DNA from 4 places in the Kurthia sp. Dielmo genome. Region 1 is predicted to be linked to each of the others. Evidence: riboswitches for the same ligand, from Rfam matches in the RefSeq annotation. Region 1 holds a riboswitch; each other region holds the start of a gene.
The links. Region 1 has a riboswitch for S-adenosylmethionine ahead of metK (methionine adenosyltransferase). Riboswitches for the same ligand answer to the same signal wherever they lie in the genome.

Region 1 (8,238 bases):
ATTCCAAGCAGACACGACACTTGTGTTTGATGGCAAAAACGTTAACTTAAAATCAATTCTTGGTGTTATGTCACTTGGCGTCCCAACTGGCTCTGAAATCTCAATCAATGTTGATGGCTCTGATGAAGAACTTGCTCTTCAAAAGCTAGAAGAAACATTCACAACATCTGGCCTTGGTGTAGCGAAGTAATAATTCACACTATTATAATAGAAGAAACCTTAAAAACGTTATAACCTTTTTAAGGTTTCTTTTTTATATTCTTGAACATATAATCGGTTACGGCCATTTTCTTTTGCTTGATATAAAGCCACATCTGCTTGCTTAAATAATTGTTCTAGCGTACACATCTCCTCATTTGTATAGCAAGCACCGATACTAATTGTCATATGAATGCTCTCCCCTGTTCTTCAAATAGCAAATTCTTTACTTATCACAAACTCCCTTAAAACATCTAAATCCTCTTGAATAACCTCTAAGCGATGCGGTATTAATAAAATAAACTCATCTCCCCCGTATCGAATGACATCAATATTTTGCTTTAGCTTCCATTGTACTGCTAATGAAGTTAGCCATTTGATTGCCTGGTCACCTACTAGATGACCATATGTATCATTCACTTTTTTAAATCAATATCAAAAATGACGAAAATATAATTTTTAACTTGCCATTTTTCATCTAATTACTCTTCATCAATAGACGATTTTTTATATCTATTAAACGGTCCTTATGCAATTTTCATTCGAATGCGGTGGTTGTCATTTAAGAAACCTTAAGTGCCTTATTCAAGCGGTCTTCATTCATAATTTGTTTAGTTAATGAATCAATTAATAATATTTGATAATAAGGCGTATTACGCTTTTGCTGACTATATTTATCCATAAAAAAAAGGCTAGTTTCCTAGCCTCATAAAAAGAAATTAGTTAAAACGAGCTTTTAATGCTTCTGCTTTATTTGTTTCTTCCCAAGGAACATTTAAATCTGTACGACCAAAGTGACCGTAAGCAGCTGTTTGTTTGTAAATTGGACGACGTAAATCAAGCATTTTAATAATGCCTGCTGGACGTAGATCAAATAATTCGCGAACAGCTTCTACTAATTCAGCTTCTGAAACCGTACCTGTACCGAATGTATCAATTGAAATTGATACCGGTTGTGCAACACCAATTGCGTAAGCAAGTTGTACTTCTGCACGGTCCGCAAGACCTGAAGCAACAATATTTTTCGCAACGTAACGAGCAGCATAAGCGCCTGAACGGTCAACTTTTGTTGCATCTTTACCAGAGAATGCACCGCCACCATGACGTGCATAACCACCGTAAGTATCTACGATGATTTTACGTCCTGTAAGACCTGCATCCCCTTTAGGTCCACCGATGACAAAACGGCCTGTTGGATTGATAAAGTATTTTGTTTGTTCATCTAATAATTCAGCAGGAACAACTTGTTTAATAACATGCTCTTTCATATCTGCTTGAATTTGCTCTAATGTTGTTTCTTCATCATGTTGTGTAGAAATAACGATTGTATCCACGCGTACTGCATGTTGTTCTTCATCATATTCTACTGTTACTTGTGTTTTACCATCTGGACGTAAATAAGCTAACTCACCTGATTTACGAACTTCTGTTAGACGACGAGATAATTTATGTGCTAAAGAAATTGGTAGTGGCATAAGTTCCGGTGTTTCATTACAAGCGTAACCAAACATTAAACCTTGGTCACCCGCACCGATTGCTTCAATTTCTTCATCTGACATAGAACCTTCACGTGCTTCTAATGCTTGGTCTACACCTTGGGCAATGTCAGGTGATTGTTCACCTACTGCAACAAGTACAGCAAGATTTTCCGCATCGAAACCATATTTACCGCGAGTATAGCCGATTTCAGCTACTGTATCGCGAACGATGCCTTTCATATCTACATAAGTAGATGTTGTTAATTCACCTGTTACTAGTACTAAACCTGTTGTAACAGTTGTTTCACATGCAACACGTGCATTTGGATCTTTTTCTAAAACCGCATCTAAAATTGCATCTGAGATTTGGTCACAGATTTTATCTGGATGTCCTTCTGTAACACTTTCTGAAGTAAATAGTCGACGTTGAGCCATTGTATGGGTTCCTCCTATACGAGTTCGATAGATACGGTACTCATTATCCGTGTAGCACCTATTATATAGAAGAAACTTAAAAAATGAGCTGTTCTCCTACGATGCCAGCCAGCCGAAGCTGCTTTTACACGAGTATTATAGAAAGTGCCATTGGCGATTGCAATGACAATCGAAAATAAAAAAACCCTTTTCTCATAATGTTTAATGAGGAAAGGGGTAATTTCGTAAGCACCTTTCACTCTTATCGTTCAAGGAAAATCCTTGCATCAGATTAGCACCAACGCATGCTGTGAAATACATGCAGGTTGCCGGGTTTCATTGGGCCTGACCCTCCACCAGCTCGGGATAAGAGTATCCGTTCAATTTCCAATACTAATAGATTCTATTATGAAAGTCAATCATTTAATAGCTCTGTTAAATACATGACCTATGCTATCTCTAAAATTATAAAATATTGGTCATACACAATCGTATATATGATATTTTTTATGGATAAGTATAACCTAATAAAATTATTTAATACCTGTTGTAATACAGAGCCTTAAAAAACTTATTTACAACAACTGTTATATACAATAAAACAGAATAATGCTGGTTCGAAACACCTTTTACTTCCTTTAACCATTTTGTCATATTTAAATAATTTTTATAAAAAATGATGTATTAATGTAGACTATTGATTTTAATGTGTTATACTAATTCCATAATTAATTAAAAAAAAGCCAATAAGGCATACTAAATAACATATAAATTTTAAAAAAGGATGGTACGACACATGAATTCAGTAGAAACTGCGAATGAATTAACAGAACTATTAGCTGGTCAAAATATTAAGGAACAATTATCAGTAGCACAATTAGTAGAAAAAGCGACATCTCGTAATGAAGCAATTTTAACTGCTGACGGTGCTGTTCGTGCTTTAACTGGTAAATACACTGGTCGTTCTCCTCGCGATAAATTCTTCGTTGAAGAAGATTGCTCAAAAGATAAAATTGACTGGGGGAAAGTAAACCAATCAATTTCATCAGAAGTATTTGATAACTTATATAAAAAAGTAGTAGATTACTTAAAAGCAAAAGAGGAAGTATTTGTATTCAAAGGTTTTGCTGGCGCTGATGAAGATTCTCGCTTATCAATTCGCGTTGTAAATGAATATGCTTGGCATAACCTATTCGCTCACCAATTATTCATTCGTCCTTCTCAAGAAGAGCTTGCTAACCATGTAGCAGACTTTACAATCGTTTCTGCTCCAACATTTAAAGCAGATCCTGCAGTAGATGGTACAACTTCAGAAACATTCATCATCGTATCTCTTGAAAAGAAAATTGTTTTAATCGGTGGTACTGAGTACGCTGGCGAAATGAAAAAATCAATCTTCGGTATCATGAACTACTTATTACCAGAACAAGGTATCTTCCCAATGCACTGCTCTGCTAACGTTGGTGCTGAAGGTGATGTTACATTATTCTTCGGTTTATCTGGTACTGGTAAAACAACTTTATCTGCAGATGCAGATCGTAAATTAGTTGGTGATGACGAACACGGTTGGTCTGATAAAGGTATCTTCAATATTGAAGGTGGCTGCTACGCAAAAACATTAAACTTATCAGCTGAAAAAGAACCTGAAATTTTCAATGCCATCCAATTCGGTACAGTACTTGAAAACGTTGTAGTTGATGAAGCAACTCGTATTCCTAACTATGATGATGCACAATATACACAAAACACACGTGTAGCATACCCAATTCAAAATATCGATAATATCGTTGATCCATCAGTTGCAGGTCATCCAAAAACAATCATCTTCTTAACTGCAGATGCATTTGGCGTATTACCTCCAATCTCTAAATTAACGAAAGACCAAGCAATGTACCACTTCTTATCAGGTTTCACTTCTAAAATCCCTGGTACAGAACGTGGTGTAGTAGAACCTGAACCAGCATTTTCTACATGCTTCGGTGCTCCATTCATGCCATTACATGCTACAAAATATGCTGAAATGTTAGGCCAAAAAATTGACGAGCATGAAGCAAATGTATTCTTAGTAAACACTGGCTGGTCTGGTGGTCAATATGGCGAAGGTAGCCGCATGAAACTTTCTTACACACGTACAATGGTACGCGCTGCAATCAATGGTAAATTAGATAATGCATTCAAAAAAGAAGATAAATTCTTCGGTCTACAAATTCCATCAGAAATCGATGGCGTACCATCAAATATCTTAGATCCTCGTAACGTATGGGAAGACAAAGATAAATATGATGCAACAGCTAAAAAATTAGCTGGTATGTTCCACGAAAACTTCAAGAAATTTGGTACTGTCGCTGAAGGCATCCTAAAAAATGGTGCACCTCGCGTCTAATTTCTTGAAGAAAAACTTCGATTGACAATCAAAAAAATCATCTAAAAAAGAGCCAGAGAGTAATTACTCTCTGGCTCTTTTTATTTGTTAGTCTTGCTCATCCGGTACAAATTTCACGTCCGCTTGATGCTGATTAAAAAATTCAACGATATCTTCTGCATCACCGCGTGTTAATCGGTTAAAAGATATTTCGCGACCATAATCATGAAGCTCTAAGCCTTCTTTACCCGCAACTTCATGAAAGAAAAGATTAAACCATTTTAACTTACTATCAAACGCCGCTTCTTCTGCAAAAAATCGACGTGTACGTTCATTTAAATCAATTTTAAACTCCTTTACAAGTCCTTCTGAACGCATTAAATTCGTATAGTTTTTTAATTCAGCAATTGCTGTTGTTTCTTCATTCCAACATTGGATTGTGACATACGAAAACTTATCGGTGAAATATAGCCATAAGTGATGCCAATACCAATAATTTGTATCAAAATCTTTTGTACGGTCAACGGGTGGTAATTGAATATGCACATAGCCCATCTGTTATCCCTCCTGTTGTTTCATCCAATCACAGGCATCCGCAACTACTTGACGGTTTGCTGCAACCGGAAAATAATGTGTATACTGCTCTTTATACCATGTTTCATATGATTTATGAGCTACTTTTAATGCCGCTTCTAATCGCTTCGCATGTACAATCGGTACATTATCGTCTTGTGCTCCGTGAATGATTAATACTGGACAGCTAATCTCATTGACACGAAAAAGCGGTGTACGCGCATGATATGCTTCTGGCATCTTCGTTGGTGTACCACCTACAACACGTTTTAGCATACGACGCATATCAACACGTTCCTGATAGGTGAGCGTCATATCTGAAACACCACCCCAGGTAACAACTGACGTGATATCGTGTCGTAAAATCGCTGTCCACAGTGCCATGATGCCTCCTCGAGAAAAAGCGAATACATGAACGCGTGTCGTTGAAAATTGCTTTAAAACCTCTACACCATGCACGGCATCAAAGCGGTCAACACCGCCAAATTCATCGCGTCCTTCCCCACCTCGATTTCCTCGGTAATACGGTGCAAATACAACTAACCCCTGTGCAGCAAATTCTGCGATACGTGCAGGACGCACCATACCAACTCCTTGAATGCCACCTCGTAGATACAGCATCCCATCATATTGTCCTGCTTGGTTTGGACATGCGAGCATTCCTTTTACACGAATCCCTTCAGACCAATATGTAATTTCCCGCAGTCGAATGTCAGGATTTGGCGAAGGATAGTCTCTACTGGACTCAATAGTGCCACTTATCCTCAAGTTCGCTCACCTTCTCAAGAATTTTTTTCATGCCCCCATCACGCATATGAAAGCTTAATTGCTCACAGCCTAATAATTCTTCATCTGTCATTAAAACAGCACCTTCTGTTTCATGCTTTTTATAGTTCGTATCTAAGGACGTTACATTGGCAATATATACGGCTTTACCAAATGGTGCTTTCTGTTGTACTACATACGTCGCAAGCCACATCACATCGTTAATATGTGCTCCTGTTTCTTCATATACTTCGCGTATAGCCGCTTCAATTAATGTCTCCCCTGCTTCTTGCTTACCTCCTGGAAATTCATAACCTCGTTGTGGATGCTTTGTTAATAACCAGCGTCCTTCAAATTTCGCTAGTACAAGTACATGTGTTGGATCAAATGAAAATGCGTCTTTTTTGAATGATAGGTCTACGCCATGACCATTTAAATCGGTATAGGAAAACATCTATTACCACTCCTTCATACTGTCAGTGTATCAATACTTCGCAAATAAAAAAACGGGTAAATGCCCTATTTCGCATTTACCCGTTTTTTTATACATTTAGCTTAGATTGACACATCAAAATTTTGACCAACATTTGGGTCAAGTGATGGTGTAGTAATTTGTGGCATTTGTTCGACCATTTGCGCAACAGCTGACGTTTCCATATTCATTGCCTTTTGCATAACACTCATTTGTACGGTTTGTTGGAGCTCCATTAACTGCATCGACATAATTGAACTTACATCCATGTTTCTCCCTCCCTTCACTCTTATGTTATATCGGCTTTTTAAAGCAATCGTACACAATGCTTTTTTAAAGGCTTTTCGGTATACTAACATGGACAACTATTTAGAAAGAAGAATGACGATGAAAAAACTACTTGTTGCGATCTTTCGCTTATACCAGAAAATCATTTCTCCCCTATTCCCACCAAGCTGTCGCTTCCATCCAACCTGTTCAAATTATGGCATTGAAGCTGTATCTCGTTTTGGTGCGATAAAAGGTGGTTACTTAACAATGAAACGAATTTTACGCTGTCAGCCATTATGTAAAGGTGGCTATGACCCCGTACCACTTGAATGGCCATCGAAAAAGAAATAATTTCGATGGTTTTTTCTTTTTCTCTTGTCAAATCGTAATCAATACGATATAGTTATTTTTGTTATTACATTCAAATCGTAATTATTACTATTTAAAAATTCAAACTATATAGGTCGGGGTGACAATATGAAAAAAACACTTTCATTTATCGTTTTAGCACTAACTGCTATCCTTTTAGCAGCTTGTGGCAATGACGATTCTAAATCTACAAATTCATCGGATAAAGTTTCGATTTATACAACCGTCTATCCACTACAATATTTCGCAGAGCAAATCGGTGGTAAACATGTTGAGGTATCATCTATTTATCCACCAGGAACGAATGAACATACATTTGAACCAACACAGCAAGACATGATGAAATTAGCAGATAGCGATTTATTTTTCTATATCGGCTTAGGTCTTGAAGGCTTTGTCGACAATGCGAAAAAAACATTAGCTAATGAAAATGTATCAATGATTGAAACAACACATGGTATTGATGAAGAGAAGCTACATGCTAGTACTGCAACACATGAACATGAACATGAAGAGGATGATCATCATCACGGCGATGTAGATCCCCATGTTTGGCTATCACCTGTTATTAGCCAAGATTTAGCATTATCAATCAAAAATGAACTTGTAAAAAAAGATGCAAAGCATAAAGCAGATTACGAAAAAAATTATGATGCACTTGTTAAAAAACTACAACAATTAGATAATGATTATAAAACAATGGCAAAAGATGCAGAGACAAAAGAGTTTTACGTATCACACGCTGCATTTGGTTATATTGCTGGCACATATGGCTTAAAACAAGTATCTGTTGCTGGTTTGAACTCACAAGATGAACCATCACAAAAAGAATTAACACAAATTGTCGCACAAGCGAAAAAAGATAATATTCAGTACATTTTATTTGAGCAAAATGTTTCGTCAAAATTAGCAGCTGTTATTCAAAATGATATTGGTGCTAAAGATTTGACCGCACATAATTTAAGTGTTTTAACAAAAGAAGACATTGCAGCGAAACGCGATTACTTCTCTATTATGGAAGATAATTTAGAAACATTTAAAACAGCCTTATCAAAATAATGAACAAGAGAGCATACGAAAGTATAGGCTCTCTTTTCTTTTGACTTGAATTTATAAACGCTATCCTTTACAATGAAGGCAAGTTAAGATTAGGTTTGAGCGATTGAGAGACCATTAAAAACATATGCATTTTTGCATATGCTTTTAATGGTCTCTTTTTTCGTATCTAAAAGGAGGAAATACGTTATGAGTACAGCTTCATCATTACAACGTTATGCAACAATTGAGGAATTACAAAACAAAGAATATGATTTGCTCGTGATTGGTGGCGGAATTAC
Region 2 (8,238 bases), on a different contig from region 1:
GGCCGTAACGTCAAATTAACACCCATCGGACATGTATTTTTAGAACATGCCATTGTGGCGTTAAAAGCGATCGATTTCGCCAAAAAACAAGTGGATGAATATTTAGACCCTGAGAAAGGAACGATTAAAATCGGCTTCCCGACGAGCCTTGCAAGCTTCTTGCTACCTACCGTCATCTCGGCATTTAAAAAAGAGCATCCAAATGTATCATTCCATCTGCGACAAGGGTCTTACCGCTTTTTAATTAATGCCGTGAAAAATCGCGAGCTCAATCTCGCCTTTCTTGGTCCCGTACCGCAAAAAGATGAATTAATTAATACAAGAATTTTATTTACCGAAAATATTTCTGCACTTGTCCCTGAAAATCACCCACTTGCGGAGCGCCAGGAAATTCAGCTTGGTGATTTACGCAATGAGAACTTTGTGCTGTTCCCTGAGGATTATATCTTAAATAAAGTAGTCGTTGACGCCTGTAAATCAGTTGGCTTCACACCAAATATTTCATCCGAGGGAGAGGACATGGATGCCTTAAAAGGTCTTGTGGCCGCGGGTATCGGCATTACGCTACTACCTGAATCTGCATTCTATGATGCGACACCACGACGTACGGTGCGTCTATCACTTATCGAGCCACCATTTACACGTAATGTCGGTGTCATTTTCCCAAGTACGCGTGAACTTGCCCCGTCCGAGGAAATCTTCTTAGACTTCGTCGGCAACTTCTTCTCACGTCTTACACAATTCCGTTAATCAACATCCTTCTGAACAACTGCTCAGAAGGATTTTTTATACACAGAAAAGAAAGCGTTTCCAATAATTACAATATAATAGAAGAAACACGCAATGCTTTTTATTTTAACTTTAAAATATTTTGCGTTATACTACTTGCGAAAGCACTTTGAAAGGGGTTTTATACATGAATCGTTTGGACAATAAAGTGGCATTAATTACAGGTAGTGGTGCCGGCATCGGCAAAGAAATCGCGAAACGTTTTGCAGAGGAAGGCGCAAAAATCGTCATTGCAGATTTTAACGAAGCCGCGTTAACAGATACTGTTAAGGAACTACAAGCAGCAGGTCACGAAGCCTTTGGCGTGAAGGTGAATGTTGCAGTCGAGGAAGATGTACAGCGCATGATTGACGATGCGATCGGCCACTTCGGTCAACTTGATATTCTTGTAAACAATGCCGGTGTGAGCGACAATATGCAGGCTGCTGGTAATGTGACAGATGAGGTTTGGCAACGCGTTTTTGATATTAATGTAACGGGCGTGATGCGTGGTATTCGTAAAGTATTACCTCACTTCATAGAGCGCGGTAAAGGAACAATCGTTAATATGGCATCGATTTCAGGCTTATTTGGCGGTCGTGGCGGCTTAGGCTATACAGCGGCCAAACATGCGATTGTCGGCATGACAAAGAACGTAGCGTCGCAGTACGGCCCTCAAGGGATCCGTTGTAATGCGATTGCACCTGGACAAATCCAAACAGGTTTTGCGGCAAACATGGACCATATCGATAAATTTGGCATGGAAGTAGCGATTCGTGGAACAAACTTAATGCCACGTGCCGGTACAGTCGACGATGTCGCAAATATTGCGCTATTCTTAGCATCGGATGAATCTGATTTAGTAAATGGTGTTGCACTAGCAGCAGACGCTGGCTGGAGCGCTTATTAGGCATAAAAAAAGAGGCTAGGGTTAATCCCCAGCCTCTTTTTTATGCTCTATTTACTTACAGGAACGACTGAGCCGCCCCATTCTTCTGTAATATATTCTTGAATTTCTTTAGAATGTAAGACATCGACTAATTTTTTGATTGATTCATTGTCTTTATCTTCTTTACGAACGGCAATTACATTTACGTATGGTGATTCATCACCCTCAATGGCAATTGAATCTTTCTTCGGATCTAAACCAGCATCGATTGCAAAGTTAGAGTTGATAACGACTGCGTCAGCATCTTTTGAATTATTGTACGTTTGTACTAACATTTCAGCATTGACCGCTGGATCGATTTTTAACTCTTTTGGATTTTCTGCAATATCTTTAATTTCAGCGGTTGTTTTATCCACACCATCTTTTAATTTGATTAAATCATTTGCTTCAAGAAGTGTTAAGATACGACCTTGATCTGCTACTGATTTCGAAATAATAATTTTCGCACCTTTTGGTAACTCATCTAATGATTTGTATTTTTTAGAGTAGATAGCGATTGGCTCGATGTGAATACCACCAACATTGACGAAATCATAGTCTTTATTATCTTTCATTTGTTGTGTAAGGTATGGAATATGTTGGAAATAGTTTGCGTCAATATCGCCTGAAGCTAATGCTTTGTTTGGAATAATGTAATCTTGTGCTGTTTCGATTTCAAGATCTACGCCCTCTTTTTCAAGAATTGGCTCAGCTTTTTGTAAAATTTCTTTATGTGGTGTGTTTGACGCCATGATTTTAATTGTTGTTTCTTTTGAATCACTACTTGATTTGTCGTCTGAGCCACATGCTGCTAAACCAAGTGCTAATGATGCTGTTAATAAACTTGCTACTAATTTTTTTGACGCTTTCATAATATAAAATCCCCTTTTCCCTCTTTATATTTGATACGCAATTGCGTTATCGTTTATCAATTTTTGTTGTAAAGAAATCACCAATAAATTGGATAATAAATACGACAATTAAGATTAAAATAGTTGCTATAAACGTTACATCTGTACGAGCTCGTTGGAAGCCATCCACGAAGGCTAAATCACCTAGACCACCTGCTCCGATAATTCCTGCCATCGCTGTGTATCCAACAAGTGCTACCGCCGTTACCGTAATACCTGAAATTAATGCTGGTAACGCTTCTGGAATTAAGACCTTGAAAATGATTGTAGAGGTTTTAGCCCCCATTGAGCGTGCTGCTTCGATTACGCCCTTATCAATTTCACGTAAAGCGATTAATACCATACGTGCGTAGAATGGCGCAGCACCGATAATTAATGCTGGCAATGCGGCATTGGCTCCTAAAATCGAATCGAATAAAAATGTTGTAAATGGAATTAACAAAATAACTAAAATGATAAATGGAATCGAGCGGAAGACGTTCACAAACGCACCCGTAATCCAATTCGCTAGTTTATTTGCCCATAGCTGATAGGGACTTGTTAAAAATAACACAATTCCTAACGCTAATCCCAAAATGAATGTAATGATTGTTGAAACAGCTGTCATATATAAAGTCTGCAGTGTGGCTTCCCAAATTCGGTCCCATTCTACATTCGGAAATAAATTAGTCAACATCACTAATCACCTCCGATTTGATACCCTTATTTTCTAAATATTGAATCGCAGCTGCGACATCAGCATCTGAACCAGTCAACTGGACGATTAACGTGCCGTACGGACCACTCTTCGTCGGTGAGATATTACCGTGGACGATATTGACGTCTACCGCAAACTTGCGAATAATTTCTGTAATGACAGGCTGCTCTGTTTGATCGCCTACAAAAAATAATTTAATTAACTGTCCTTCGCGGTAATCCTCTAGCATTTGTGCGACCGATTCTTTTTGACCGGTTGACGTTGCTTGCGTCACGAAACGTTTTGTAATCGGTGCTTGTGGATTTTGGAATACTTCAAGAACATTCCCTTGCTCAACGACCTTCCCTTTCTCCATGACCGCCACACGATGACAAATCTTACGAATAACATGCATCTCATGCGTAATCAGCACGATTGTTAAGCCTAATTTTTCATTGATGCTCACTAGTAAGTCTAAAATCGCATCCGTTGTTTCCGGGTCAAGTGCAGAGGTTGCTTCATCACAAAGCAGCACAGTTGGATTGTTAGCAAGCGCGCGGGCGATGCCGACACGCTGCTTTTGACCACCTGATAACTGCGATGGATACGCATCATCGCGACCCTCTAGGCCAACAAGTGCAATCAATTCTTTTACACGCTTTTGACGCACATCCTTTTTCACTCCCGCAATCTCAAGTGGAAATGCGATGTTCTCCGCTACCGTACGTGACCATAATAAATTGAAATGTTGGAACACCATGCTGATATGATGACGCGCATTGCGTAGTGCATTGCCGCGTGCCTTTGAAATATTGACATCATTGACAAGCACGTCGCCTGATGTCGGCTTTTCTAAACCATTAAGTAAACGAATCATCGTACTTTTTCCGGCGCCACTGTATCCGATAATGCCGAAGATTTCTCGATCCTGAATTGTTAAACTCACATTATCGACAGCCGTTAGAGAACCATTCGCTGTTTTGTATTGTTTTGAAACATTATCTAACTGAATCACTGTCATTCCACCTTGTTCTAAAACTTTTGAACTCTCTGATTATTCAAATTCCAACAATTATACTATGCTTTGTCGTCGTCCAATTTAAACTGCTAAAAAAATAAAACCCTTCTGTTTTTTAGAGCAACAGAAGGGTTTAACGTATCGTGTCAAACCGTTCTCTCATCTCCCAAAGTAATGACTTTGCGTGAATTGGCACCATATCACATACTGCGACGGTTGCCGGGCTTCATAGGGCACTTCCCTCCACCTCTCTAAATAAGAGTAACGACATAAGTTTTTATTTTATTGTTGGTTTCTACTTTAACACTCTGATATTTTTACGTCAATGACTTATTTAAAATTTTTTCATACAAATTTGGTACGGATTGAAATGCGTATACTTTATCGCGCACTTGCCCATTCTCTGAAATTAGTAGACATGGCACACTTTCAATCTCATAATCGTATGCAATTTGTTCCATATAATTTAGATTTGCCTTCCCCATTGGGATTTGTGGCAATACCTGCTCTGTGACGTCCATCATTTTAGACGCTACTGCACATGTGCCACACATTGGCGTATATAAATAAAAAGCCGTGACGTCATGTTTTGTACGTTCTTGCTCCCATTCTTCGCGAGACCATTCTTTCATTACATGTCATTCCTTATCGTATTAAATAGGCGGGATTCACTTGAAAATCAGCTGCTGCTAGCACGAAAGCTAAATAATTTTGCGGTGTATGCTCGACTTGCTTATACGTTCGTCGCGTGTATAAATGCTCGGCATGAGGAAAATAATGCTGCACGAGCTTTCGCGCTTTCTCACCGGACTCATCCGCATCAAAAAACACATATAAGTCACTGTCCTCATAAGGTGTAAGTAGCTCCTCTAGTCGGTCCTCACTTATCGTACCATTCGTACAAATAATTTCGACCACTTCATTTAGTATGGGCAAAATGCGTAGCTTATCTTGCTTTCCTTCAACGATTAACACCTTGTCTGTCACCATTTCTGCCACCTCCACAAGCTTCCCCGTCTTCTACTTTAGTTATACCACAGCGCATGCACTCTACACAAAAAAGAACTACCCCAGTTGAGGTAGCTCTTTGTGATGCTAATATTATTCAGCGATTGCTTCTTGATATTGTTCTGCAGTTAATAAACTTTCAACGTCTGCTTCATTTGCAGGTTCAACAACGACCATCCAAGCTTGCTCGTATGGCGATTCGTTTACTAGCTCTGGAGAATCTTCTAAGTTTTCGTTTACTTCTAGAATTTTACCAGCGATTGGTAAGTATAATTCAGAAACTGTTTTTACAGATTCTACACTACCGAATGATTCGCCAGCACCGATTTCATCGCCTACTGCTGGTAGTTCAACGAATACGATATCGCCAAGTTCTGATTGTGCAAATTCAGTAATACCGATTACTGCTTTACCATCTTCTAATTTAACCCATTCGTGATCTTCTGTGTAACGTAAATTTGTTGGAACGCTCATTGTTTATTCCCTCCGTTTATGTAATTTCATCTTTATTGTGTCACGTTTTCCGCGTGTTGACAAGGGTAATTCCGAACTTTCTAAAGGTCATACATCTTGTTGCAACAGCATTTCAAGCGATTTTTGGTCGTCCATAATGGACACTATTTGTACGATTCGACAAATTCCTGCTCTTTAAAGCCTAAAGTTACTTTTTTACCGTCCGTAGTGAGAGGACGCTTGATTAACATACCATCTGACGCTAAAAGTGTTAATTGTTCGTCTTCTGACATATCAGCAAGCTTATCTTTCAATCCTAACTCACGATATTTCATGCCAGATGTGTTGAAAAATTTCTTCAATGGAAGCCCACTTAGTTCATAAAACTTGCGTAACTCATCCTTCGTCGGTGTGTCTGTCGTAATGTCATATGCCGTAAAGTCGATGCCTTCATCTTTCAACCATTTTGACGCCTTTTTACATGTCGTACATTTTGGATAATGGTAAAACTGAATCGCCATTTTGTATGCGTACCCCCTTCTCGTTTCCTCTATTGTATAGACATTTGAAAGCCTTTGCAAATACGAAAAGAAAAAGGATAGACGCACCCACTGCATCTACCCTTCTCTTTATTTACATGGCCTACAGTAATATGGGAGTATTGTGTAGTTGTCTTTCGGGTAAGGCCTCTTACTTCCATACCCGAGTCACTTACACGATGAATTTTTCAGCTGCAATTAATGCTTCTGCTGCTTGGCGTTTTAGGCGAATCGTTTTCTTCGGTGTATAACGACCAAATTTACGAAGTGCTGATAGCATCATACGTTGGTTGTCACCTGATGATGAGTTCACTAGCGTATCACGCGCTTCTGCTAAGATTGTTTCAAAGGCATCTTGGCTGAAGATTTCTGTATACAATAGCTTTTGAGCCGCTTTGTCTGCACCATCGCGGTCAATCGCTTTTTGCGTACGTAATACCGCTGATTCCATCGCGAATAATTGGTTCGCGATATTGGCGATATTCACAAGAATTTCTTGCTCATCTTCTAGCTTGTTACCATATTTAAGCGCTGCTGTCCCTGCCGCAAGTAACGCCACTTTTTTCGCCATTTTCACTAAATATTTTTCTTGTGCTAATGGTTCGTCTGCGATTTCTTCTGGTACCATACCTAAGATTTCTTGCTGCAGTGCTTGCGCTTGCTCAAGAAGCGGTAATTCGCCCTTCATTGCTTTCTTCATAAAGGTACCTGGAACGATTAAACGGTTGATTTCGTTTGTTCCTTCGAAAATACGGTTGATACGAGAATCGCGGTAAATACGCTCTACTTCGTATTCTGCCATGTAGCCGTAACCACCGTGCAGCTGCACCGCTTCATCCGCTACATAATCAAGTACTTCTGAACCAAAGACTTTGTTGATTGAGCACTCAATCGCATACTCTGCAATCGCTTCTGCAATCTTTTTACCGTCTTTTTTCTCTTCATCACTCATTTGACCCATATTGTCCTCAAAGTACCCAACTGTACGATAAATTAATGATTCAGAGGCATAGATTTGTGCCGCCATATTCGCTAATTTTTCCTTTGTTAAGTTGAATGAAGAAATTGGTGTATTGAATTGCTTACGTTCATTAACGTATTGAATCGTAATATCTAATGCGCGTTTTGATGAGCCAATTGTACCTACGCCTAATTTGTAGCGACCAATATTTAAAATATTGAACGCGATGATGTGGCCGCGACCTACTTCACCAAGTAAATTTTCTACTGGCACTTCTACGTCCTCTAAAATAAGCGTACGTGTAGAAGATGATTTGATCCCCATTTTCTTCTCTTCCGCACCAGTTGATACGCCTGCAAATTCACGCTCTACGATAAACGCTGTGAATTTTTCACCATCAATTTTCGCGTATACAACGAATACATCCGCAAAGCCTGAGTTTGTAATCCATTGCTTTTCACCATTTAATACATAGTGCGTACCTGCTTCATTTAAGCGTGCAGTCGTTTTCGCACCAAGTGCATCACTACCTGAGCCTGGCTCTGTTAATGCGTATGCCGCGATTAATTCACCCGTTGCAAGCTTCGGTAAATAGCGTGATTTTTGCTCATCATTACCGAATAGGACGATTGGTAAAGACCCAATCCCCACATGTGCGCCGTGTGTAATGGAGAAGCCACCAACAACAGCCATCTTCTCTGTTACAAGGGCAGATGTGATTTTATCAAGCCCTAAGCCATCGTACTCTTCTGGTACGTCTACTGCTAATAAGCCTAGCTCACCCGCTTTTTTCAGTAGGTTTACTGAATGCTCGAACTCGTGATTTTCTAAATTTGGGATCAACGGGAAGACATCGTTTTTCACGTAGTCTTCTGTCGTTTTTGCGATCATTTTATGCTCATCTGTGAAATCCTCTGGCGTAAATACGCGGTTAATGTCCACGTCTTCTGTTAAAAAGCTACCACCTTTAATAATG
Region 3 (8,238 bases), 420 kb from region 1:
TAGCTTCGGATATTTTTTACGCATTAGTTGCATTGCTGCTTTTGTTTGGCGGTCCATCGTTTTGTAATAACCTTTTGGACGCGTTAAGACGATAACATGCTTCTCATATCCCTCATCAATGGCATGTTGCACTGGAATCGGGTCTGCTAATCCACCGTCATAATACGGCACGCCATTTAATTTTATTTCCGGAAACATGACCGGAATCGCACAAGTAGCACGCAACAACTGACTATCAGTATCCATCGTCTGTACGTCCATAAATTCCACTTCACCTGTAAGAGCATTTGTCACGCCCGCAAGCGCTGTGCCTTCGTAGCTACGGAATGTTTGCCAATCAAATAATTCAAGCTGATTTGGCAACACATTCCAACCAAAGTCTAACCCAAATAATGAGCGTTCTGTTAAGAAGTTTCGCATACCTACATAACGCTTATCATGTCGATACTCCGTAAAGACGCGCATCGTACGCTCAGGCTGCTTTGAAATATAGGAGCATAAATTAATTGCCCCCGCTGAAATCCCAATAATATAGGGCATCATAATCTCTTCGCGTAATAAGGCATCCAGTACACCGCTCGTATAAATGGTGCGGAATGTACCCCCTTCTAAAATCAAACTCGTTTCGTTCACTGTCGCCACTTCCCTTATTTTTCTGCCTATTTATCGTACACTAAATGTGAAAAACTGTCATATTGTTTTCGTATAAATATGCTTTTCATTTTTGTCCATCAAAAAACACTTCCAAAGCTTGCCTCCTGAAAGTGTCTTTTTCTGTTCTCTTTTTAGTTTTTCATCTATTTATAAACAGGAAGACGTTAGCGAATGATTTTCACCTTTGTCTACCCAATCATATGGCGTTTCTTGGTATACATAGTAATTTAACCAGTTTGAGAATAATAAATGCGTATGTGAACGCCATGTATTACGCGGTTTTTTCGTTGGGTCATCTTCAGGGAAATAATGTTTTGGTAGTTCTGGATTTAAGCCCCGTGCGACATCGCGCTCATACTCTAATGCTAGTGTATCCGCATCATATTCTAAATGCCCGGTCACGAGCACATGACGTTCATCTTTTGAAATCATTAAAAAAGCACCTGCTTCATCTGATTCGGATAATAATTCAATGTCTGGATGATTTTTTACCGCTTCCGTTGATATCGATGTATTACGCGAGTGCGGTGCTGGGTAAATGTCGTTAAAGCCACGAAGTAGTTTCACAGTGCTATCATATACTTCATGGTCAAAAATACCAGAGCACTTCGTTTCAAGTGGGTATTTTCCAATGCCATAATAATGATACAGTGCTGCTTGTGCGCCCCAACAAATATGCATCGTTGACGTCACATGCTCCTGTGCCCAGTCCAAAATTTCTTTATGCTCCTCCCAGAAATCGACCTCATCAAACTCAAATAATTCGATGGGTGCACCGGTGATGATCATACCATCATACCGATCTTTTTTGATTTCATGAAATGTTGAATAAAATGTTTCTAAATGTGATTTTGACACATTTTTTGACTCATGTGTTGCGGTATTTAAGAACGTGACATTCACTTGTAGTGGTGTATTTCCTAATAAACGTAACAGCTGTAATTCTGTTTTTTCTTTTTCAGGCATTAAGTTGAAAATTAAAATATTTAATGGACGAATATTTTGGCTCTTTGAGCGCTCCTCCTCCATAACGAAAATCTTCTCTTCTTTTAATCGTTCTGTTGCCGGTAAATATTGTGGAATGTTAATTGGCATGTTCCTGAACCCCCTCAAATTCGTAAAAAAAGCCCTTCTTAATAAAAATAAGAAGGGCAATTTATCCGTTTCTTATCTTCCAAGTACAAAACTTGTAGGAGTTAGCACCTTTCTACTAGTGTAGAGGTTGCTGAAGCGTCGTCGGGCCTTTTCCCTCGGCTTCTCTTGATAAGACTATGCAGTTTCAGTTATCATAGCAAAATTTCAAATACTTTGCAAACTTTTCTGAAAAAATAGAATATTATTCATAGGATACTTGTTTTTCGAGCTGGTATTTTTGAATCTTACGCACAAGTGTCGACTGATTACAGCCTAATGCCTTCGCTGTTTGACGAATGCTAGGGTATTGTCCGAGCGCCTCTTTAATCACTTTTCGCTCAAAGGCATCCACTTGATTTTTTAGTGTCTGATTCTGATCATAAATAGGCGTTTGTGTGAACGTATCATCGACCAACGGCACTGGATTATGCTGTTGATACTCCGGCTTTTGAAATTCTCGCTGAATGTATTGCAGGGTAATGGTCGACTGCTGCGTTAATAAACTAACGCGTTCAATAAAATTTTTCAGCTGACGAATATTTCCCGGCCAATAATACTGCGTAAGACGGTCGACTGCTGCTTCCTCAATCGTACGCTCAATGCTATATTTCTCCATTACTAAATGTAAAAATCGGTATGCAAGCGGTGCAATATCCTCCTTACGTTCACGCAGTGGTGGAATACGTAGCGGAATAATATTTAAACGATAAAATAAATCCTCGCGAAATTCACCGCGCTGCACCATATCATATAAATTACGATTCGTTGCGGTAATGATCCGCACATCCACTGGAATCGGTTTAATCCCTCCTACACGGGTGATTTCTGATTCTTGTAATACGCGTAGTAGCTTTACTTGTAGCGATAATGGCATCTCGCCAATTTCATCGAGGAAAAGTGTACCTCCAGAGGCAAGTTCAAAAAGACCAGGTTTCCCTGTTTTATTCGCCCCAGTAAACGCACCACCCATATAGCCAAAAAGCTCCGACTCTAATAAATTTTCTGGAATAGCACCGCAATTGACCGTAATCATCGGCTTTTGTGCACGGTGACTTCGCTGATGAATTAATTTCGTTAATTCTTCCTTACCTGCACCTGATTCCCCCGAAATAAGTACCGTCGAATCGACGTTGGCAATGCGTGTGGCTTTTTCAATCACTTGGCGCATCGCTTTAGAAACAGCAATCAAGCTCGTTGAAGATTGTTGCTTTAATGCTTCAAGTTGTTCCTTATACTGTGCACTCTGTGACTCTAAGCGTTCAATCGTGCGCTCCATGTCACGTAGTTCAGTCATTTCACGTGAATTGGCGACAACATATTCCACATTGCCCGCCTCATCAAAAATCGGTAGCGCCGTTACTAATACGACATGTCCATTGGCGAATGTTTGCACGATGTCTTCCCGCTTTTTCGATTTTAGCACTTTCATGGTCACCGACTCATTCATAATGCCGCGTTCAACAAATTCCATCACTGGTAAATAGCGCGCATCGACCTCAAACATCTTGCGATCGGCCTCATTTTGAAAAACGATAATGCCATCTGAATTACAGATTGTCAATCCATCACTAACCGAGTTCAACACATGTTCGATAAATTGCCACGATGTCGTCATCTCTTTATCGTGAATAATAAATAAATACGATGCTTCAAGTTCAATAATATGTACAAAGCAATGTTCTAAATCCAAATAGGTTTGTTGTTCTATACGGAATTGTTCAATAATCTCTGCATATTGCTGCGGTGGCTGCTCACTATTACTAGAAATCCACTGAAACTGGTGATCGGTCAAAATATACGTAATCATTTGTTTTAATTCCATCGACAATCCCCTCCGAAGCCTAGCTTAACATGAACATTGTGGAAAAAAAAGCACTTGTCCGCATGAAAAAACAGGAATCCCCCAGTAGGAATTCCTGCCATTTCCATAAGCTATTCTACATCTGCATTTCGTGTAGCATTTGCAGTCGTAAGCGTTGTTTTCTTCAGGCGCTCACGTAGGAAGAAGCTACCAACGACGAAAATAACGAGTATCGTACTCATATAAAACTGGGCCTGCAAGGATGAAATGAACATCTGACAAAGATACACACCCGCAAGCATCGCAATCGTGACATACGTTAAATACGGGAATAGCCACATTTTAATCGCAAGTGGCTCTGTTTCCATTTTTTCATACTGTTTACGGAAACGAATATGTGCGACCGCAATAAAAATATACACGATAATCATTAAGGCACCAACTGCATTACCTAAGAAGTAGAAAATAACATCTGGCGAAATAAAGTAAAGAATGGCACAAAAGTATGCGACAACCGTACTGCCAATGATTGCAAATGTTGGTGCACTGCTTTTCTTCGATAGCTTCATGAAAATCGCTGGTGCATCACCTTTTTCAGCCATACCAAGTAACATACGTGAACTTGTGAAAATCGCAGAGTTCATTACGGAAATAAGTGATGTAAAAATAACAATTTGCATTAGCTGTGCAGCCATCGGAAGACCGGCCATTTCTAAAATGTTGGCGTATGGCGCTGCTAGTAGTTCCGTGTTATTCCACGGAATAATACAAATCATAATTAATACCGAACCAACGAAGAACAATGCTAAACGATAAATAACATTATTAATAGCACGGACGATATTACGCTTTGGATCCTCTGATTCACCCGCTGCAATGGCGGCTACCTCTGCCCCGCAAATAGAGAAAATAACGAATACAATCCCTGTAAAGATTGGTAGCACACCATTTGGCGCAAAACCACCTGCCTCTTGTATAAATGCAAAGCCATTATGTTCAAACGTCGGTAACACACCAAAAATCATTAAGGCGCCGACTACTAAGAACACGATGATAGCCCCTACTTTAATAAATGCTAACCAGTATTCAAATTCACCAAATGTTTTAACGGAGTATAAATTAATGGCTGTTAGTAGTAGCGTAATCCCTACACTACCGACCCATACTGGAATCGACGGTACCCATGAATGCAGCATGCCACCAATAACGGCCGCTTCTAAACCTACAATGAACACCCAACTCGCCCAGTACAACCAACCAACTGTATAACCTGCCCAGCGGCCAATATAACGACTTGAATACGCTGCAAACGAGCCATTCTCTGGTTTTGTTGAAGCCATTTCACCAAGCATTCGCATAATGAAGACAATGATTAGACAGGCCAATATGTACGAAACGATTGTAGCTGGTCCTGTTGATATAATGTTTTTCCCTGTGCCGACGAATAGTCCTGTTCCGATAATCCCACCAATTGAAATCATCGTGATGTGACGTGTTTTTAATGTTTTGCCTAATTCTACTTGCGCCATATTCCAACACCTCCATATTTTTCCCTCACCCTTTACTATGCAATTTTCGTGCCAACTTTTAAAATCACCGAAAGCGCTGTTAGAGCTTCACTTTTAAAGCAATCCTACATTTCATTACAAGCATAAAATGCAATTTTTGTTGCAAAAACGCATCATTTTTCGCGAAAACTACCTATGTTTCAATGAGATAATTATCATCCATTGTCGTTATGTATTAAATATGCTGTTTTATACTTTATTTTTATTTTCCCCTTCTAAACAAATGACTATTTACCATATCATTACTTGAATACGTAAAAACTAACTAGCGCATTGTTTTTTATCTATTTAGATAATTGTGACATCTTTTAATTTCTTTATGCTAAACTTGTTCTATACTATACTGACAGCAAAGGATGTGCCCACCCATGAAAATTGAACGTTCCGCACTGATGACAAAATTTCCGAAAGCGATTTTTGGTGACTTAAAAAAAGCTTCAAAAGAAGCGGCTACTACCGGTCATCAAATCATTGATTTAAGTCTTGGTAGCCCTGACCTACCACCAGACGAAAAAATTCGCCAGGCATTAGCACATCATGCGCTCGCTGAGACTTCGTATGGCTATACACTAGGTGGCATTCAGGATTTCAATGAGGCCGTTGCACGCTATTATAAACGCCGCGTGGAAGTCACGCTTGATGCATCTACACAGGTCTTACAGACGATGGGCTCTCAAGAAGGTCTTGTACATTTACCGCTCGCTTTTTGTAACCCCGGTGACATTGTCTTAACGACAGATCCTGGGTATGTAGCGTATGAAGCTGGGATTCATTTAGCACAGGCTGAGCCCTATTATATGCCGTTACGTGCTGACAATGCTTTTTTACCCGATTTACAGGCAATTCCTGAGGATGTTGCACAGCGCGCGAAATTACTGATTTTAAACTTACCTGGGAACCCGGTACCTGCGATGCCTTCTATCCGCTTTTTTGATGACGTCATTGCCTTTGCAAAAAAATACAATATTATCGTGCTACACGATGCGGCCTATTCTGAATTTTATTTTGATGAAACGGCGCCAGTGTCTTTTCTACAAGCAGCTGGTGCCATCGACGTTGGGATTGAGATTAATTCGCTATCAAAAAGTTTCAGTTTAGCGGGCGCACGTATTGCCTATATCGTCGGCAACGCAGAGATTATTGCGATTTTACAGCAATTAAAATCCAATTTAGACTATGGTACATTTGAACCGATTCAGCGCGCAGCTATCGTCGCACTCGATAACGCAGAAGAAATCACAGCGCGTCTACGCCAAACATTTGCAGCGCGACACCATGTTTTATCACAAGGGCTTGCGGCATTAGGATGGGATGTTGTACCATCAAAGGGTGGGATGTTCGTCTATGCGAAATATCCGCAGCAAACGCTAAATGATATTGAATTTGCCTATGAAGCCATTGCCAAAATAGGTGTCGTTGTCGTTCCTGGATCTATTTTTGGCATGTCAGGTACAAATTATGTCCGTATTGCACTGGTGCAGCCTGAGAATGTAATTCGCGAAGCATTGAGACGTTTTGCTACATTATAGATTAGTCAAAGAAGGTGTCTATCGTGAAACAACATGAACCTACAGAGGAAGAACTTCAAAAAATCAATGAAGAAATCGAGCGTGAATTTTTAGAAAAAGGTGAGGAAGCCTTTTCAGACGAAAAAAAAGAAGAGGATGCAAAAGTCCCCTTCTTCTTCGTTGTGATGCTTATTATTTTATTCGGTATTTTATTACTAAAAATCGCCCTCGTTGCAATCGGATTTTTCAATTCCTAATTAACGCAATGTTTCATAATGCTCCACAAGTTCAATTTCATGTGGTTGCACATATTTACGATAATGATTCAGTCCAACAGATTCAAAATGATATAAATGCGCGGCTAGGCTATCGTCGGTTTCAAGGCGATAGCTTTTTTTAATTTCATCATAATAAACTGCGTACAATTCTCCGTTGTAACGTGCATGTGTATCGATTGTATAAAGGCGATCAATATCATCAAGTGCTACTTCTTTTATAAAAAAGTCCGTTGAAATAAATTGTTTCACACGATAAAATCCGTCCAGTAAACTTTCGGCCTCATGTGATTTCAACACGACCATGCCATTATGCTGTGTCGTAACTTCATATTCTGCACCATTATAGGTTGCAAATTTTCCTTTTTTCACATTCACCACTTCCTTTTACCGATTTTTCCCCGAATTTTATCAAAACGAAACAAAAAAAGATGCTTATCTCATAGATAAGCATCTTTTTTCGTGTAAGACAACTAATTCAATAGGTCCCTGTTCCTATTTGGTCAATTGAAATCACTATTATTATAAGAGGTTAATGCTAATGAATTGTGGTTCTCGAAGCACATTAATTCATATGAAACTATCCTAAAATTTCTTTTAAAATCGCAACCGCTGCATCGATTTCTTCATTCGACACCGTTAGCGGTGGTAATAGACGCACTGTCGTTTCGCCAGCACCGACTAATAATAGCCCTTTTTCTTCGGCCGCTTGAATCACCTCTGCTACCGGTAGTGGTGATTCGATGCCCAGTAGTAAGCCCATGCCACGTACTTGTAAATTTGGTAGTGCTTTTGCAAGTTGTTGCTTTGCATAGATTGATTTCGTTTCGACATCCGCTAAGAATGCTTGGTCAAATACAGTATCAATAACTGTTTGCGCGATATGTGTCGCCATTGGATTACCACCGAATGTCGTGCCATGTGTCCCCGGACCAAAGCTATCAAACAATGCTTCTGTTGCAAGCATTGCACCGATTGGGAAGCCGCCACCAAGGCCTTTTGCTAATGACACGATGTCTGGTTTTAATGCCGTTTGCTCCCATGCATAGCGCGTACCTGTACGGGCTATGCCTGTTTGTACCTCATCGACGATTAATAAAATGCCTTTTTCATCACAAATGGCTTGAATCGCTTCTGCAAATTCCGCTGTGACTGGGTTGACGCCACCTTCGCCTTGCACGACTTCTAGCATAATTGCCGCTGTTTCTTCATCTGCAGCTGCTTGTAATGCTGCTACATCATTAAATGGTAAATACTCGAATTTTTCGACAATCGGACCGAAGCCAGCATGCACTTTT
Region 4 (8,238 bases), on a different contig from region 1:
TGAGATGGTAATTCGACAAACCCTCTCACACGCTTTTTTATTGTATTAAGCTAAAGATACTGCTTTTTCAGGCTTCGCTAACATATCTGCATAATCTTCCATCATGACACTAGCTGTTGGATACATACCTGCACCCGGTCCAACCATTGTTAATGTGCCAATATAGTTTGTATCAAGGGTTACCGCATTGTTGACGTCATCAATCGCATATAGCGGATGATCCGCTCCAACAAGCTGTGGGCCTACTTTAGCAATAATTTCACCCGTTGCCTCGTCGCGATACGCATCTGCTACGTGGCGATAGCGTAATCCTTGTGCTTTTGCCTCTTCTACCTGTTCAGATGAAATACCATCAATACCTACAACCTCTACTTTATTCCAATCAGGTTGCTCACCAAATGCTAGTGCACAAAGAATCATGAGCTTACGGAATGCATCCTCACCCGACACGTCATTATGTGGATCAGCCTCCGCATAGCCTAAATCTTGTGCGGCCTTTAGCGCGACATCAAACGGTAATTCCTCTGCGCGCATTTGCGTTAGGATATAGTTTGACGTGCCATTTAAAATGCCTTGCACTTGTTTTACTTCATTGACGCGTAGTAGGTTTTGCATCGTTTTAATAACAGGCACGCCGCCCGCCGTCGTTGCCTCGTAGCCTACTTGTACACCTTTTTTCTTGGCCTTTAATTGTAGTTCTTGACCGTATCGTGCAAACATCACTTTATTCGCTGTGATAACGTGACATCCCTTTTCAATCGCTTGATCTAAGTAACCATACGCTGGGTCCTCACCTACAATACCTTCAAACACGACCTCTAAATCTGGAATCGCTAAAATATCGTCAAATGACTCTGTAAATAGTGAAGAATCAATACCTTCACGTACTTTTGATGCGTCACGCACTAAAATTTTTGCGACTTCAATTTCTACGCCTAACGTTTGTTTGAAATGCTCACGACGTTCATGAACGATGTTGTAAATGCCTTGTCCAACCGTACCGAAACCTAAGATTGCTGCCTTGACTGATGTCATATTTGTTCGCCTCCAAATGCTTTTTCTTCTAAACGCTCTTTTTGTACTTACTGAGAGTACAAATGTTCCTTCATTAGAAACAATTATACTTAGTTTAGACGATAAGGTGCATAATTTCAAGAAAATTCTTTCTTCAATGGACAATTGTCTCCTCTAGGCGGTCACAAAGTGTTCAATGGACAAACGAATGAGTTAGCCATTTTTTCTGTTGGTGGCGAATGAGCCGAGTTGATTTTTTAAATACTTGCGAATGCTTTTTCAAGCGCTGCAATAATGTCATCGGCGTTTTCTAAACCGATCGATAAACGCACAAGTTCCTCAGGCACGCCTGAAGCAATTAATTCTTCTGCGCTTAGTTGCTGATGTGTTGTCGATGCGGGGTGGATAATTAGTGAACGCGCATCGCCAACATTTGCGACATGTGAGAATAATTCAACTGTATCGATTAACTGACGACCTGCCTCGCGTCCCCCTTTAATACCAAATGTTAATACGGAGCCGGCACCATTTTTTAAATATTTTTTTGCAAGTGCAGCATTTTCACTCGTTTCAAGACCGTTGTAGCGAACCCATTCTACCTTGTCATGCCCGTCTAAAAATGCAGCAACTTTTGCGGCATTTTCATTGTGACGAGGTACACGTAAATGAATCGTCTCTAAACCTTGAATAAAGTTGAATGCAGCATCTGCACTTAATGTCGGACCGAAATCACGTAATAAAATGACACGAAGGCGCGTCGCAAAGGCGGCACTCGCTGCATCAATACCGTAACGAATCCCATGATATGAAGCATCTGGCTCTGTATAATCTGGGAATTTACCACGCGTCCAATCAAATTTACCTGCGTCGACAACAACGCCACCAATCGTTGTACCATGGCCACCAATCCATTTTGTCGCAGAGTGAATAACTACGTCTGCACCGAATTCGATTGGATTTGAACCGATTGGTGATGCGAATGTATTATCAATAATTAATGGAATATCATGCTTATGTGCAATGTCTGCTAATGCTTCTAAATCAGCAATGGTAAGACTTGGATTCCCAATTGTTTCAGCGTAAATCGCTTTTGTATTTTCCTGAATCGCTGCTTCAAACTCAGCTGGATGACGCTCATCTACAAAGGTCGCTGTAATGCCGTAGCGAGGCAGTGTGTTGGCGAATAAATTATATGTACCACCATATAGACTATTAGCTGCAACGATATGGTCCCCCGCACGCGCAATATTTAAAATCGAGAACGCAATGGCCGCCATACCTGATGATAGCGCTACTGCTGCTGTGCCACCTTCAAGAAGTGCGACACGCTTTTCAAATACATCGACTGTTGGATTCATAATACGAGAATAAATATTCCCCGGCTCCTCTAATGCGAATAACTTACGCGCATGTTCAGAGTCATTAAACTTATAGGCCGTTGTACGATAAATCGGTACTGCAATAGCACCTGTTTCTGGATCTGGCGTTTGGCCACCGTGGATTGCGATTGTTTCTTTTTGAAATTCTGTCATATTCATTTCCTCCTAAAATTTTTCGATGGAACATCGGGAGAAAGAAGGAAAAATAAAAAACCCTTCTTCATAAGAAGAGGGTTGTATAAGCAATAGTCCTCCCCTTATCTTTCAGATCCGATTCAATCTGTAGGATTTAGCACCGTAGTAAAAATACTGGTTGCCGGGCATCGCAGGGCCTATTCCCTCCGCCACTCTTGATAAAGGTATATGATTTTTTTGTTCCATCTGATTGTACATCAGTATAACGAACTTACACATACGCGTCAACAGAATTTTCTAATTTTTTAAAATTTACTGTCTTTATAAGAAATATATGCACATATCCGCTAAAAACACACTTCTTTCGCTCGTTAACGATTGCTGTTACGAAAGTTTTAACTTTTGCACAAAATTACATCCCTTAAACAGCCTATAATTGTAAGTAAAAGGAAGGTGTTATATGCTATGTCTGAAAAAAAAGAGAAAAAGAATTTAAAAGGATTATGGATTGCTTTAGCGTTTCTTACTCTCATTATCATTACATTTCTTCCGAATAACGGCGATGTCCCAATTGCTGGTCAACGCAGTCTTGCCATCCTCGCATTTGCCGTTATTTTATGGGTGACAGAGGCTGTATCCTATCCAGTTAGCGCCGCAATGATTATTGCGATTACAGCAATTTCACTTGGCTTTGCGCCAACAATTGAAGACCCTTCTGCTACGTATACAACTGCTGGTGCCTTAAAAATGATTTTAGGAGGCTTCTCTAATTCTGCTGTTGCCCTCGTTGCCGCTGCACTGTTTTTAGCAGCAGCGATGCAAGCGACAAACCTGCATAAACGCTTAGCATTATGGATTTTAAATATTGTTGGTACTAAAACAAAAAACATTGTTTTTGGCGCCATTTTAGTATCAATTATTTTAGCATTTTTCGTGCCAAGTGCTACCGCACGAGCTGGCGCTGTTGTACCTATTTTACTCGGAATGGTTGCTGCATTTGGACTTGCTAAAAATAGTAGACTTGCCGCATTACTCGTTATTACAGCCGTCCAATCCGTATCCATCTGGAATGTCGGTATTAAAACCGCTGCCGCACAAAACATGGTTGCACTCAGCTTTATTAATAAAGAATTTAATGTTGATGTGTCATGGAGTCAATGGTTCCTTTATGCCGCTCCGTTCTCACTCATTATGTCCGTTATTTTATTTTTCGTGATGATCAAGCTTATCAAACCTGAAACAAATGTCATTGAAGGCGGCAAGGATGTTATTAGACAGCAGCTCGATGAATTAGGTAAATTAAAAGCTACTGAAATTCGTCTAATTGTCATTTCACTACTACTGTTATTTTTCTGGTCAACAGAAGGTCGCCTTCATCAATTCGATACAACAACAGTCACAATTTTTGCGATTGCATTATTATTAACACCAAAAATCGGTGTCTTCGAATCCTGGAAGTCTGTTGAAGCACTTATTCCATGGGGTACAATTATTGTTTTTGCAGTCGGTATCGCACTTGGTACTGTACTGCTTGATACACAGGGAGCTCAGTGGTTATCTTCCACTGTATTTGGTTCACTTGGCCTTGAACATATGCCAATTCTTTCAACAATTGCGCTAGTAAGTGCCTTTAATATTTTGATTCACTTAGGCTTTGCGAGTGCAACGAGCTTATCGTCTGCGCTCATTCCAATTTTAATCGCACTCACAACAACGATTCAACTCCCTGCAGATGCTATCGGCTTTGTCTTAATTCAACAATTTGTTATTAGCTTTGGTTTCCTGTTACCAGTAAGTGCCCCGCAAAATATGCTAGCCTATGGTACAGGCGCCTTTACAGTCAAAGATTTCTTAAAGTCAGGGATTCCACTTACAATTGCCGGTTATTTACTCATATTATTATTCAGCGCAACCTACTGGAAATGGCTTGGCTTATTATAAACCGACCAACAGAGCGTTCAAAAATGAGCGCTCTTTTTTCATAAATTCAAAGCGCTTTTGGTAGCCACTAAATGGCAAAATCCGTTATAGTTAAACTGGATTTACAAACTTACATATAGGGGGCTTTTTTAATGAATGATGTACAACAGCAATTACGCAATCACACATCGGTGCGTAAATATACAGGCGAAGAAATTCCGAAAGAAAAAGTATATGAAATGTTAGAGACCGCTCAAATGGCAGCCACTTCTCATTTCGTCCAAGCCTATAGCGTCATCTATGTGACCGATGAAGAGAAAAAACAAAAACTCGGCGAGCTTTCAAAAAATGACTTCCAATTTAAAACTGCTGGCGCCTCACTACTATTTTGCGTCGACTTCAAGCGCCTACAAATCGCTGGTCAAAAATACGGTGTCGATATTACGGCAGATACGGCCGAAAATATTTTAGTTGGTGTCAATGATGTTGGCTTATTCGCACAAAACTTCGTTGTAGCCGCTGAATCAGAAGGCTATGGCATTTGCTATATCGGTGGTGCACGTACGGGAGCCGCAGAAATTAGCGAGCTATTTAACTTGCCTGAGTACGTGTTCCCAATGTTTGCGATGACACTTGGTACACCGACAAAAACAAATGATTCAAAACCACGTCTACCAATCGATGCTATCGTCCACGAAAATGGCTATGATGTTGAAAAGTATGATGCGCTTTTATCTCAATATGATGAAGACTTAAATAACTATTACTTAAACCGTAATGCCAACCAAAAGAATGAAAACTGGACACGTCAAATGGCCGATTACTTAGTGAAACAACAGCGTCCACATATGAAGGATTTCTTAGCTTCAAAAGGCTTTACGTGGAAATAAGCGCATTAAAAAAGAGACTCGGACAAAACACGTCTTTTCCTTTTTTCGCGTTCGCAATGAAAAACCGGAACCGCGCCACAGCGCGATTCCGGTTTTTTTATGCTCACAGGAGCGGCTTTACACGTATGTCAAAACCTCTTTTTGTTTATTCTTTTTCTAGTAAGCTATCCACTTTTAATTCTTTTACTGGTAGGAAGACATCTGCAGAATTAATATACGTTACTTCTACTTTATCCTTTTCCTGTAAATAAACCGCAAGCGGTGCGACTTCCGTTGACACGATATAGTTATCGCCATTATCTAATAAGAAGGAAACATTTGTGAAGTCACCATTTTGCTCTTTATAGACACGTACCACTTTACCTGTCGCTGTTTTTTCTTCCTGTGATGAGCTACCATTTACTGTACTTGATGAGCCAGTACGACTTAGCACGGTTTTATACTGACGCAGTGCTTCATTTGGTGTAGCGCCTGTTACGGCAATCTCAGGATTTGCTGCTGACACGATGTAGTAGTTTTGTAAGAAGCCATTTGAATCAAGCACCGGTACTAACCAGCTTGCCTCACCGTAGAAATTATACAGAAGCGGCATTGAGCCCTCCCATTTCTTCTCAACGAATTTCTTCTCAACTACTTGAAGCGCACCTTCTGAATCCATATACGCTTCGTCTTTATTCCCTGTATAATACGTGGCCTCGCCTGTACGTGCATTCGTTAATGAATAACCAAGCATTGAGTCCACACCCTCTTTTGGACTTGTGAAATCAGTGAAATAATACATATCCCCTTTTTCATCAAATACAGGACTTACATTTGCTTCTGTCCCTTCATCTGAAGGAAGCTTGATGTCACGTTTACCGAAAATCGTATTGAAATAACCATGTACATATTTACCGAAGTAGCTATTTTGTAGGCTCACCGCTTCTGGTGACACCGCGCCGTCAATAAATGCTGGTACATCTTTTAGTGCATACGTTTTAATATTCCCTGACGCCGCATCTACCATAACAATCCCTTTTGGCGCAAAGCCGTTACGTGCCGAGATAAATTCACCATATGTGCGGATATAATACGGCTTACCGTCATCATCGACTTCAAGTTGAACATCGCCGTTGAAAATTTTCGTTGGATTATGCAGACGCATATAACGCTCGACATTGTTATTTAAGTACGCAGACTCTGCATACTTCATTTCTGATTTGACGAATTTCGGATTAGCTGATGAATCCGTAGCACTCACCATAAAGTAACCTGGTGATGTATTCCCTTTAAACCATTTCCAGAAATCTGAGAACTCGACTGGCGCAATATAGACAAACTCACCGTTTACCTTTTGAATTTGTAGATTGCCTAGCTCATAATAACTTGTATTCGGCACTTGACTAAAGGCCTTTTTCATCTTATTACGTGCATATTTTGGTGGCACACTCGCTGGCGTTTTCGTTTCATCGAATGCTTTTAGCTCTGTTTTTGTCGCCATTTTTGCTGAGTCGTATTTATCATTCGCATTTAGCATGGGCGCAAGTAGCATATAGCCTGCAAATAATACACTCGCTACCCCAACGACCAACTTCACCTTTTGCTCCAGACCAGCAGAAAATGCACTACCGATAATTGCTAGAATGAAAAATGCTGGCCATAGTGCTGTCCAGTTTTGGTCAATCTTTGTAATGTAGAAAATAAGTCCGAACACGATAAATGCGAGGACAAAGACCCCGCCGAAAAACGCTGCCTTAAAGCCCCATTTAAAATCGCCTTCCTTTGTTTTGCCCGTCAAAGGTACGATTAAAATGGCGGATATCGCCGCAAAAATTGCTGCAATAACAAACGTCATAATCATTTTTAGTTCCCTCCCAAATCTCGATACTTTTTATACGGAATATGTATGTAAAAAGTTTCATTTTAGAGGTATTTCGGGAATAAAACAACTAATTCGCTTTTGAATGGAGGAATGTTTATGAAAACCTTCTATATCATTGGCGCAATTGCATCGGCAATGTATGCTGTACATTTTATGCCGCTTGATGAAGCATATTTCATCAAGCAAATTTTCAAGGTTATTCCGATGCTCTTCATCATTCTTCTTGCATACCGCTTCCATGATCTACGACAGGAGAGCTACTCACGTTCGGTTATTGTAGCGCTAATTTTGATTACTTGCGGGACGGCGACACTGCCATACTTAGTGTTTAGCTTAATGTTTTTCGCCGCAGGTCAACTATACTTTCTTCGAGCATTTTTCACGATGCCATGGAAAACGCCACCTAAATCCCTGCTCATCGCACTTGTGATGGTTGCAGCGATTATTATCGGTTGGGTCGTTGGCAACATTATGAAAGATCACCTCTATATGCTTAGTCTAGTTATTAGCCTCTACATTGCGATTACATTAACGATGCTTTGGGCCTCTTTCCACACACGTCAATGGATGATCATTACCGCAACACTGTCCTTTGCCTCAGCTAATTTACTGTTTGCCATCAACAACTTCATTACGCCACTTAGTAACCTAAATGCGCTCATCATGACGCCTTATTATTGCGCATCGCTTTTATTTAGCCTAAGTATCGTAAGTTATTTCGGTTTGCCAAATAAAGTGTTAGAATAACGTTAGAATAGTCTTTATTTTTTTAAAATTACGTCATAAAGCTACATTCGTCATTTATTAGGAGGGTTTTTAAGAATGAAAGAAACAGTTATTGAACGCTTAGTGCGCTATGCAAAAGTTGATACGCAATCAAATGCAGCGAGCGAAACAACACCATCAACGAAAAAACAATGGGATTTACTACACTTACTTGAAGCAGAGCTAAAAGAAATTGGCATGCAAGATGTAACTGTAGATGAATATGGTTATTTATTTGCGACACTACCAGCAAACACAGACAAAGAAATCCCAA

Region 2: linked by a shared signal. The riboswitch ahead of KTHG_RS17425 (methionine ABC transporter ATP-binding protein) and the one ahead of metK (methionine adenosyltransferase) in region 1 are both predicted to bind S-adenosylmethionine.
Region 3: linked by a shared signal. The riboswitch ahead of metA (homoserine O-acetyltransferase MetA) and the one ahead of metK (methionine adenosyltransferase) in region 1 are both predicted to bind S-adenosylmethionine.
Region 4: linked by a shared signal. The riboswitch ahead of KTHG_RS00590 (O-acetylhomoserine aminocarboxypropyltransferase/cysteine synthase family protein) and the one ahead of metK (methionine adenosyltransferase) in region 1 are both predicted to bind S-adenosylmethionine.

Annotation. Positions count from the first base shown of each region.
Region 1 covers NZ_HE578957.1:698,539-706,776, forward strand. The annotation lists gene KTHG_RS08300 (phosphocarrier protein HPr) at 1-190, shown strand, start outside; partial or broken gene KTHG_RS21795 (GGDEF domain-containing protein) at 229-618, opposite strand; gene metK (methionine adenosyltransferase) at 918-2,111, opposite strand; SAM riboswitch class I at 2,350-2,463, opposite strand; gene pckA (phosphoenolpyruvate carboxykinase (ATP)) at 2,887-4,473, shown strand; gene KTHG_RS08325 (hypothetical protein) at 4,561-5,007, opposite strand; gene KTHG_RS08330 (alpha/beta hydrolase family protein) at 5,011-5,793, opposite strand; gene ytkD (RNA deprotection pyrophosphohydrolase) at 5,771-6,244, opposite strand; gene KTHG_RS08340 (YjfB family protein) at 6,346-6,531, opposite strand; gene yidD (membrane protein insertion efficiency factor YidD) at 6,650-6,883, shown strand; gene KTHG_RS08350 (metal ABC transporter solute-binding protein, Zn/Mn family) at 7,010-7,960, shown strand; gene KTHG_RS08355 (glycerol-3-phosphate dehydrogenase/oxidase) at 8,147-8,238, shown strand, end outside.
Region 2 covers NZ_HE578962.1:139,899-148,136, reverse strand. The annotation lists gene gltC (glutamate biosynthesis transcriptional regulator GltC) at 1-750, shown strand, start outside; gene KTHG_RS17440 (glucose 1-dehydrogenase) at 917-1,678, shown strand; gene KTHG_RS17435 (MetQ/NlpA family ABC transporter substrate-binding protein) at 1,726-2,568, opposite strand; gene KTHG_RS17430 (methionine ABC transporter permease) at 2,615-3,283, opposite strand; gene KTHG_RS17425 (methionine ABC transporter ATP-binding protein) at 3,273-4,298, opposite strand; SAM riboswitch class I at 4,458-4,563, opposite strand; gene KTHG_RS17420 (thioredoxin family protein) at 4,619-4,933, opposite strand; gene KTHG_RS17415 (toprim domain-containing protein) at 4,947-5,291, opposite strand; gene gcvH (glycine cleavage system protein GcvH) at 5,403-5,783, opposite strand; gene KTHG_RS17405 (arsenate reductase family protein) at 5,927-6,283, opposite strand; gene KTHG_RS17400 (acyl-CoA dehydrogenase family protein) at 6,474-8,238, opposite strand, start outside.
Region 3 covers NZ_HE578957.1:280,133-288,370, forward strand. The annotation lists gene KTHG_RS06280 (patatin-like phospholipase family protein) at 1-633, opposite strand, end outside; gene metA (homoserine O-acetyltransferase MetA) at 802-1,749, opposite strand; SAM riboswitch class I at 1,819-1,924, opposite strand; gene KTHG_RS06290 (sigma-54 interaction domain-containing protein) at 1,991-3,610, opposite strand; gene KTHG_RS06295 (amino acid permease) at 3,721-5,118, opposite strand; gene KTHG_RS06300 (aminotransferase class I/II-fold pyridoxal phosphate-dependent enzyme) at 5,526-6,686, shown strand; gene KTHG_RS06305 (hypothetical protein) at 6,710-6,922, shown strand; gene KTHG_RS06310 (hypothetical protein) at 6,923-7,312, opposite strand; gene KTHG_RS06315 (acetylornithine transaminase) at 7,521-8,238, opposite strand, start outside.
Region 4 covers NZ_HE578956.1:15,245-23,482, reverse strand. The annotation lists gene KTHG_RS00595 (homoserine dehydrogenase) at 46-1,035, opposite strand; gene KTHG_RS00590 (O-acetylhomoserine aminocarboxypropyltransferase/cysteine synthase family protein) at 1,272-2,546, opposite strand; SAM riboswitch class I at 2,648-2,753, opposite strand; gene KTHG_RS00585 (SLC13 family permease) at 2,994-4,469, shown strand; gene nfsA (oxygen-insensitive NADPH nitroreductase) at 4,601-5,338, shown strand; gene KTHG_RS00575 (membrane protein) at 5,484-7,178, opposite strand; gene KTHG_RS00570 (lysoplasmalogenase family protein) at 7,296-7,946, shown strand; gene pepT (peptidase T) at 8,022-8,238, shown strand, end outside.